Regions from separate parts of the Hymenobacter canadensis genome, predicted to be linked through region 1. Evidence: riboswitches for the same ligand, from Rfam matches in the RefSeq annotation. Region 1 holds a riboswitch; the other holds the start of a gene.
The links. Region 1 has a riboswitch for cobalamin ahead of O3303_RS05950 (acyl-CoA thioesterase). Riboswitches for the same ligand answer to the same signal wherever they lie in the genome.
Positions count from the first base shown of each region.

Region 1 (4,409 bases):
GCCAGGCCCGCGCCCAGCACGTCGTCCATGGCCACGGGCACCAGGCCGGGCTGGTAGCTGGTTTCAAGCAGCTCCGCGGAAATTTTGCCCTTCAGGAAGTCGCCGAGGCGCTGGGCAGGGGCGCGCTGGGTGTTGCCGGCCACCTGGCAGGCGCGCTGCTCAATCTCCTGCTGCAAACGCAGGCCGGCCAGGGGCCCGTACTGGCGCACATCCATATCTTCCAGCTCCACGGCCGCCACAATGCCGGAATTGGCGAAGCGCGAGTCGCGGCGGCTGGGGCTCATGCCGTTCACCACCACCTCGCCGGGCGCCGTGGCGGCCGGCACAATAAAGCCGCCCGGGCACATGCAGAACGAAAACACGCCCCGCTGCTTGCCCTGCCACTGCGTCTGGTGCACCAGGGAGTAGGAGGCAGCCGGCAGCTCGCCCCGGTCGTTGAGGCGGTACTGGGCCTTATCAATCAGCTCCTGCTCGTGCTCGACGCGCACGCCCAGCGCAAAGGGCTTGGCCTCGATAAGTACGCCGCGCCGGTGCAGCAGCTCGTAGATGTCGCGGGCCGAGTGGCCGGTGGCCAGAATCACGGCGTCGGCCTCGATGGTTTCGCCGGTGGCCGTCACCACGCCGCGCAGGTGGTGGTTTTCCAGTACCAGATCATCTACCCGCGTATCAAATCGAACCTCGCCGCCGGCCTCCCGGATACTGTCGCGCAGGGCGGCCACCACCGAGGGCAGCTTGTTGGTACCGATGTGGGGGTGGGCATCCACCAGAATATCGGGGGTGGCGCCGTGCTGCACCAGGCAGCGCAGCACGCGGCCCACGTCGCCGCGCTTGGTGGCGCGGGTGTAGAGCTTGCCGTCGGAGTAGGTACCGGCGCCGCCTTCCCCAAAGCAGTAGTTGGAATCGGGGTTGACGAGGTGCTCCTTGTTGAGGGCGGCCAGGTCGCGGCGGCGGGTGCGCACGTCTTTGCCACGCTCCAATACAATGGGCTTAAGGCCCAGCTCAATGGCTCGCAGCGCCGCAAACAGGCCGGCCGGCCCGGCGCCCACAATCAGCACCGTGCGCCGGGCCTGCCGCACATCGGGGTAGCGGAACCAGGGGCCGAACAGGCTGGCGGGTGGCGGCATCTGGTAGATGTCGGCGCGCAGGCGTACCTGGGGGCTGCGGCCGCGCGCATCAATGGAGCGCTTACGCAGGTGCACAAAATCGGCCTGGCCGGGCTGCAGGCCGGCGGCGTGCAGCAGGGCCTCGTAGCGGGCAAATTCGTCGTAGGCTACGGCCGGCGGCAGCAGCACTTCAATCTCACGGAAGGGAGCAGACATGAAACAGGGGAAAGGTGGTTATCCTTTTATCCTTTAAGCGAAAGCCTATAATAAGGGCTGCAAAGGTACGCAGCCGCGCGGGCATGCCCTTCAGTAGCCCCTAAAACACGGCCGCCCCTCCGGTAGCTACCGAAGGGGCGGACGCAACGACGGCCAGGGCAGGATCAGGCGTTGTCCGGTCGGCCCTGGGAGTCGTTCTGCAGTGGTTTGCGGGGCCAGAACTTCTCCATGGACTGGTTGAAGGCCAGCAGCGTCTGGGCCCGCACTTCGCCGGAGCTATGGCGCAACAGCTGCCCCAGCATATGCCGGTACATTTCGGTGGTGGTTTCCAGCCCTTTGGCGCTTACCAAACCGTGGTGCAGCAGGTCAGAGTTGGCGGCTATCGAGTTCGACATCGACTCGGTGAGGTCCTCACGGGCCTGGTCGGCATCTTTAAATGATTGTTCCAATCGGGCGGTGATGTTATCATTCTGCTGCTGATCCATTGCCAAGAGAAGAAGTCGGGTTGTGGGTAGTCGCCTAAACCCCTGGCAAATGCCAAAAAGTTCAGACGAAGAAAATAGCAAAATAGGGGAAACGGTATTTTGCGGCCGGGGTTATGTATTGCGGGGACATTTGCAAGCTGCTGGCAACGATTGCCAAAATATTACACGGCGGCGGGCAGGATGCGCACCGGCCGCTTCTCGTGGTCGATGGCCACGAACGTAAACAGGCCCGAAACAGCCTTCACGCGCTCCTCGGAGTACATCTGCTCCACAAACAGCTCCACCCGCACCTTCAGGCTGGTGTTGCCCACGTGTTCAACGTTGCCAATCAGCTCCACGAGCGTGCCGCCGGGAATGGGATGGGTGAAATCGACCTTGTCGGACGAGACGGTGACCATTTTGAGGCGCGAAAAGCGGGTGGCCGTGATGAAGGCTACCTCGTCCATCATGTGCAGCGTGGTGCCCCCGAACAGGGTGTCATAGTGGTTGGTGGTGTTGGGAAACACGGCTTTGAAGATGCGCGTTTCGGCGGCGGCAATTTTGGCGGCAAGGTCCATGATGGCAGAAAAAGGGGGAAGAAGGAAGGAAACGAAGCCTGCCTGTCCGATTCCGAGAAACCCGCCCTGCGCTACGGTATGCTACCGGCCACCCACGCGCCGCCCCGGCACCGGCCAGCCGCAGCCGCCCGCCCGATGGCAGCGCACAAACACCCGATAAGATCCTTTTTCGCGAAGGCAGCCTCATCAATGCAGCGGAAGGCAGGTCTCCTGACTTGTCCCATTTTCACCGTCCTTCTCAGCCCGCCCGAAGCCGGCCAATGAACCTGATGTGGTGAAAACTGCGCGGGACTTACAGTAGCGCGTCTGTCCGGGATTCGCACCCGGTTCCCTATTAATCCAGGTATTACCCCGGAACCTTCCGCCGTCTGACTGGAAATCGACCAGAGAACAGCGGGGCGAAGGTAGGGGAAGGGGCGGAATGTAGCGTGGGCGCGGCCGCGCCGGCCGGGCTGCTTGCCATACCGCCGCCGCCGCAGAGCTACGGGCTGAAGCCCGTGCTACACGCGGCCACGTGCTACTTTGCGGCATGCAAACTTATCCCGTGCCGGGCGGCCGCAGCATGGCTTCCCGCATCCGCTCCATCTTCAGCGGCTCCGTCGGCAACCTCGTCGAGTGGTACGACTGGTACGTGTACTCGGCGTTTGCCCTGTACTTCGCGCCCTCGTTTTTCCCGCAGGGCAGCCAGACGGCGCAGCTGCTCAACACGGCCGCCATTTTTGCGGTGGGCTTTCTGATGCGGCCGCTGGGCGGCTGGCTGCTGGGGCTGTACGCCGACCGCGCCGGGCGCAAGGCGGCCCTTATGGCCTCGGTGCTGCTCATGTGCGGTGGCTCGCTGCTGATTGCCCTCACGCCCACCTACGCCCAGATTGGGGTGGCGGCGCCGGTGCTGCTGGTGCTGGCGCGGCTGCTGCAGGGTTTGAGCGTGGGCGGCGAGTACGGCACCTCGGCCACTTACCTGAGCGAAATGGCCGACCAGCGCAACCGGGGCTTCTTTTCCAGCTTTCAATACGTGACCCTGATTGCGGGGCAACTGCTGGCGCTGCTGGTGCAGCTGGGTTTGCAGCAGGTGCTGAGCGCCGCCGAACTGCAGGCCTGGGGCTGGCGCGTGCCGTTCGGGATTGGGGCCGCCGCGGCCGTGGTGGCGCTGTATCTGCGGCGCACCATGGAAGAAACCGACGCCTTCACCCACCAAACCGCCGCCGACAACGCCGCTGCCGTGCCGCAGCCCGGCAAGCTCCGGCTGCTGCTGCGCTACCCGCGCGAGGTGCTGACGGTGGTGGGCCTCACGCTGGGCGGCACCGTGGTGTTCTACACCTTCACCACCTACACCCAGAAGTTTCTGGTGAACACCACCGGCTTCACCAAGGGCCAGGCCACGCTGGTATCGTTTGGGGCGCTGGGCGTGGCTATGCTGCTGCAGCCGCTGCTCGGAGCGTTGTCGGACAGGGTGGGGCGGCGGCCGGTGCTGCTGTTTTTTGGGGTGGGCGCCACGCTGGGCACCGTGCCGCTGATGACGTGGCTAGGCGCGGCTCCCAGCCCCGGCGTGGCGTTCGGGCTACTGGTGCTGGCCCTGACTATCGTGAGCGGCTACACGTCCATCAACGCCGTGGTGAAGGCCGAGCTGTTCCCAACGGAAATCCGGGCGCTGGGCGCTGGGCGTGGGGCTGCCGTATGCTCTCACGGTGGCCATTTTCGGCGGTACAGCCGAGTACGTGGCACTGCTGGCCAAAAGCCAGGGCGTGGAAAGCTGGTTTTACTGGTACGTGACGGCCTGCGCCGCCATTTCGCTGGTGGTGTACCTGCGCATGCCCGACACCCGCGACACCTCACGCATGGATACGGCGGCCGGCTAACCTTTTCGGGTAGGGCCGGTTCTGAGGTGCCGCGCAACGTTGCGGCTCGGTTTGTTACTTTTCTTCCACACTCACCTTTTCCCGTTTCTCATGAAAAAGATTCTCACCCTGCTGTTCGTGTTCTGCGGCCTGCTGCTGGCCGGCCAGGCCATGGCGCAAGCCAAAAAGCCCGAAGACAAGAGCAAGCGCCCC
Region 1 covers NZ_CP114767.1:1,362,666-1,367,074, reverse strand. Annotated here, with positions in the region: gene O3303_RS05960 (NAD(P)/FAD-dependent oxidoreductase) at 1-1,319, opposite strand, end outside; gene O3303_RS05955 (hypothetical protein) at 1,484-1,804, opposite strand; gene O3303_RS05950 (acyl-CoA thioesterase) at 1,966-2,361, opposite strand; cobalamin riboswitch at 2,545-2,738, opposite strand; gene O3303_RS05945 (MFS transporter) at 2,891-4,409, shown strand, end outside.

Region 2 (4,409 bases), 1.5 Mb from region 1:
CTTGTGAAGTTGCCCTGCCACTCCGTGAGGTAGGCCTTATTCGGCGCCACCTGCACCAGATAGCGCGGCTGCGAGAGGCCCGTAATCTTCTTCACCGACTTGAAATCGGCCAGCGTCACGACTTCCACCCAGTTGCTGTTGTTGGCCACCAGGTAGGCGTTGTCGCCCACAATGGTCATCGACTGCAGCACGTTGCCCACGCCGCGGCCGTTGGCGGCCAGAAACGGGTCTTTCTGCACCTCCTTGGTGGCTTTGCTGAACACGCTCACCGAGCCGCTGCCGGTCAGGAAAGGGCCCTCGTTCACCACGTACACCGTCTGGGTGGTGACGGGCGGTGTAACGGGCGTTACCTCATCGTCCGGGTCGCAGGACGTAACGGCCAGAGTCAGGAAAGAGGCGGCGCCGAGCAGCGCGTAACGGCGCGTAGCCATAGGAAAATGGAACATGGATAAGGGAAAAATGGAAGATGAAAACAAGCGGAATCAGCGCCACGCCACGCGCAGGCTGGCCACCCACGAGCGGCCGGGCATGGCGCGGCTCTGGTAGCTCTGGTAGCGGAGGTTGCCGAGGTTGAAGCCCTGCGCCAGCGGCGTCAGCCGGGCCCGGCCCACCCGAAACTCGTGGCCCAGCTGGGCATTAAGCAGCAGGTAGGAGGGCAGGAAATCGGTGCCGGAGGCGGTGGTGTAGCGGAAGCCCGTGAAGGTGAGGGCGCTGGTCAGCAGCCAGCCGCGCCAGCTGTGGTCGGTGCTGAAGGCGGCAGTGTGCAGCGGCACGTAGGCCAGCTGCTGGCCCACCGGGTCTTCGTCGAGGACGTAGCCGCGCACTTTGCGGGAGCTGGTGTAAGCGTAGGCGGCGCGGGCGGCCAGGGTGTAGCGCCCGGGTTTCCAGCGTAGCTCACTGCTGGCTTCCAGGCCCTGGGCCAGCACCTGCCGCAGGTTGTTGGGGGCGTAGCCCAGGTCGGTGGGCAGCCATTGCACCCAGTCGTCTACGCGCTGCCGGAATGCTGTCAGCTCGGTCTGGAGCAGCAGGGTGGGAGTGGGGCGCACCTCGTGGCGCAGGCCGGCCTCGTAGCCCAGGCTGGTTTCGGGGCGCAGGTCGGGCTTGCCGGTGGGGTACCAGAACCGCTCGTTGAGGGTGGGGGCGCGGTAGCTGCGCGAGGCACTGGCTTTCACGCTGAGCTGCTGGGTGCCGCGCTGCCAGGCCAGCCACTCGGCGCCGGCCGTGGGCGTGAGCGGGGGCCGCCGGCCGCTGATGAAGGCCTGCCGCACGTTCAGGCTGAGCTGCAGCCGCGGCAGCGGGTCGTAGCGCAGCAGCCCGAAGCCGCTGAATCGGTTTTCGGTCACGGTGGGCGCTTCATAGCCATCTACGTGGGCCACGAAATGCTGCGCCTCAGCCCCCAGCCGCAAACTGAGCGTGGGAGCAAACCGGAACGTGTGCTCGGCCTGGGCCTGACTGGTCTGCACCCGCGAGTCGCTCCGGATGCCGTCGTCCTGGTAGTTGATGATGTCCTCGAACCAGGCGGCGCGCACGCTCGTTTCGTGGCGGCTGCTCACGTGGCGGTAGCCGGCCAGCAGGCGGCGGCTCTGGTCCCGCTCCCGGGCACGGCGGTTTACTGAGCCCAGCGCGGCCTGAATCTGCCGGTCGGCATCCGTGAGCCAGACGGCGGCCGTGAGTTCTCCCTGCTCGCCTACCCGCAGCGTGGCATCCTGGGCCAGGCTCCACTGCCGCAGCTGCGCGTTTTGCTGGCGCTGCGTCGGGCCGTACACCAGCCGGCCGTTTTCGCGGCCCACCGGCTCGCGGTACGGGAAGTCGTTTTGGGCGGTGCGGTAGGAGGCGGCCGTCCGCACCGAGAGCTTCTGGTTGCTGAACGTGGCCTCACCTGAGCCGGCGGCCAGCCCGAAGCTGCCGCCATCCAGCTGCACCCGGCTCTGCAGCCCCTGCCCCCAGCGCGCCTCCGACGACAGCAGCACCGTGCCGCCAATGGCCCCGGTGCCGTAGGTGGCGCCGGCCGGCCCGTGCTGCACTGCTACCTGGGTAGTGCCGCTTACGGGCAGCAGCGCAAAGTCTGCTTCGCCCAAAGAAGGTAAATTGATGTTGAAGCCCTGCCACAGCACGGCCGTGTGCCGCGCCGACGTGCCGCGCAGCGTGATGCTGGCCAGCTGGCCCGGCCCATAATTTTTCAGATAAAGCGGCGTGCGCAACGACAGCGCATCGGCTAGGGTGCCGGCGCCGGTCTGCCGGAGCGCCAGCGTGTCGAGCGTGGTGCGGCGGGTGCCAGTGGCGAAGCGCGTGGCCGGAATGCCCTGTACGCGCACCGCCGGCAGCGCCTGCACCGAGTCGAGGGCGTGCGGCGATGCCTGCTGGGCCGTGGCGGGAGTTGCCAGGGCCGCGCAAAGCAGCATGAGCGGCAGCAGCCGGAGCCGTGCAGCAAGCGGAATGTTAATTAGCTGAACCAAATTTTCGGGTAAGGAAAATTCAGTTCAGAACTCCGACGCCAGCTTTCGTTGCCGAAAGCCAGGCCGCAGCCGAGGCCGAAAACAGGAAATTCCGGTGGCCCGAAAGCCACCACTGCCATCATTCTCCGCCCCTCCACCGAGGGCGCTGAACATAGGGAAATGTAAAGGCAGGTCTCCTGGCTTGCTTCTGGCGCGCCGCCTTCCCATTTCTCCGGCTGCTCTGGGGAGAGCAACCTTCTCGGAAACAGTGGCAGCTGAGGCGCGCCGACTCGTGAAGCATACAGTTGCGGGGACAGCTCCGGCTTTGAACCGGATTCCCTTTTCAGCCTCGCCCCGCAATCGGGGTCCGGCCACCTCTACGCCCCAAAGGTAGCAGATTGTAGCATAGGCTTCAGCCTGTGCCCCCGGCCGGCCGCCACAATTCCCGCAGAAAACGTATCAGCTCAACCATAAACCGAAACTTGTTCTTGCGCCGCTGCCGCCGCCCGGCACAGGCTGAAGCCTATGCTACATCGAAATATGCTACATCCCAAACTCCCGCCCGACTTCTACCGCCGCCCCGACCCCGTGCAGATTGCCCGCGACCTGCTGGGCAAATACCTATTTACGTGCCTCGACGGCGAGCTGACCGGCGGTCGCATCGTGGAAACCGAGGCCTACTCGCACCACGGCGACCAGTCGATGCAGCTGCACCTGAAGCGCCGCGGCCCGCACGGCCACGCCCTGCACGAGCCCGGCGGCCGCGCCTACCTGTACCAGGTGTATCAGCGCCACACGCTGTTCAACATCAGCACCAACGAAGCCGACAAACCCGATACCATCCTGATCCGCGCCATCGAGCCGCTGGTAGGTCTGGATATTATGCTTCGGCGGCGTGGGCTGGAAACGGCCTCGGCCAAGCTTACGGCCGGGCCTGGCCTGCTCACGCAGGCGCTGGGCGTCACGCCGGCCCTCTCCGGCACCGATTTGCAGGGCGACACGCTCTGGATTGAAGACCACGCCGAGCAGGTGCCGGAAGCCGACGTGCTCAGCAGCCCCCGCGTGGGCCTCGCCTACGCCGGCGAAGAAGCCGCCAGCCTACCCTGGCGCTTCCGCATCATCAGCAGCCTCTGGACCAGCAAGGTTAAATGAATCACGGATTAGCACGGATTTCACGGATTTTGTGGACGATTGATAATCGCGCAGAAACAAGGGGCTTGCCGTTTGACAAGCCCCTTGTTTCTGCTTTGTGTCTCAGGACAATTGAAGCGAGCAGCTTAACGCCGTCCACAAAATCCGTGAAATCCGCTTAAATCCGCGCTAATCCGTGATCCTTCTCTGTCACCAGCACCATCAGCTTACCTTCCAGATTGGTGGTGGCGAACAGGTATAGGTCGCCGCCTTCGCGGATGCCGGTGCGGTGGCGGAACTCGGCCACCGTGTCGGGGAAGTTGCGGGTTGTGACGTGGGCGCGGACTTCGGGGCCGAGGTGGGCGCGTAGGGCTTGGGCGTCGTATTTCTCGGTGGCCCGGATGCGGAAGATGCGGCCCGGGAAATCGGGGTGCAGCGTGTCGGAGGTGTAGAGGTGGCTGTGCTGGTGCAGCTTCAGCAGCTCAAACGCCGTACCGATGCTGCGGAAGCCGCCCGCCTTCAGAATAGCCACGTTGGGCTCGTAGAGGTACTGCTGCGGCTCGGCGTAGCGCGGGATGGCGCGGGCCTCGCGGGCCCGGTTCAGGCGGAAATCCTGCTGCTGGCCCGTGCGAAGCAGGTTCACGGTGTGGCGCTCCGGATCGACGGCCGGCTCGGGGCCCAGCTCGTACAGCACCTCCTTGCACTCATTGTCCACGGCCACCACCCACAGCTGCCGCACCTGCCGCAGCTCCAGAATGGCCTGCTCGATATCGAGCATGGGCGAAGTTTTGAGCAGCACCCGACGGCCTTTATGCAGCAGCAGCGGCATTAGGCGTAGAATAT
Region 2 covers NZ_CP114767.1:2,861,880-2,866,288, reverse strand. Annotated here, with positions in the region: gene O3303_RS12330 (DUF5074 domain-containing protein) at 1-446, opposite strand, end outside; gene O3303_RS12325 (TonB-dependent receptor plug domain-containing protein) at 483-2,456, opposite strand; cobalamin riboswitch at 2,606-2,829, opposite strand; gene O3303_RS12320 (DNA-3-methyladenine glycosylase) at 2,976-3,587, shown strand; gene O3303_RS12315 (class I SAM-dependent methyltransferase) at 3,745-4,409, opposite strand, start outside.
Region 2: another riboswitch for cobalamin. It lies ahead of O3303_RS12325 (TonB-dependent receptor plug domain-containing protein); the one in region 1 lies ahead of O3303_RS05950 (acyl-CoA thioesterase).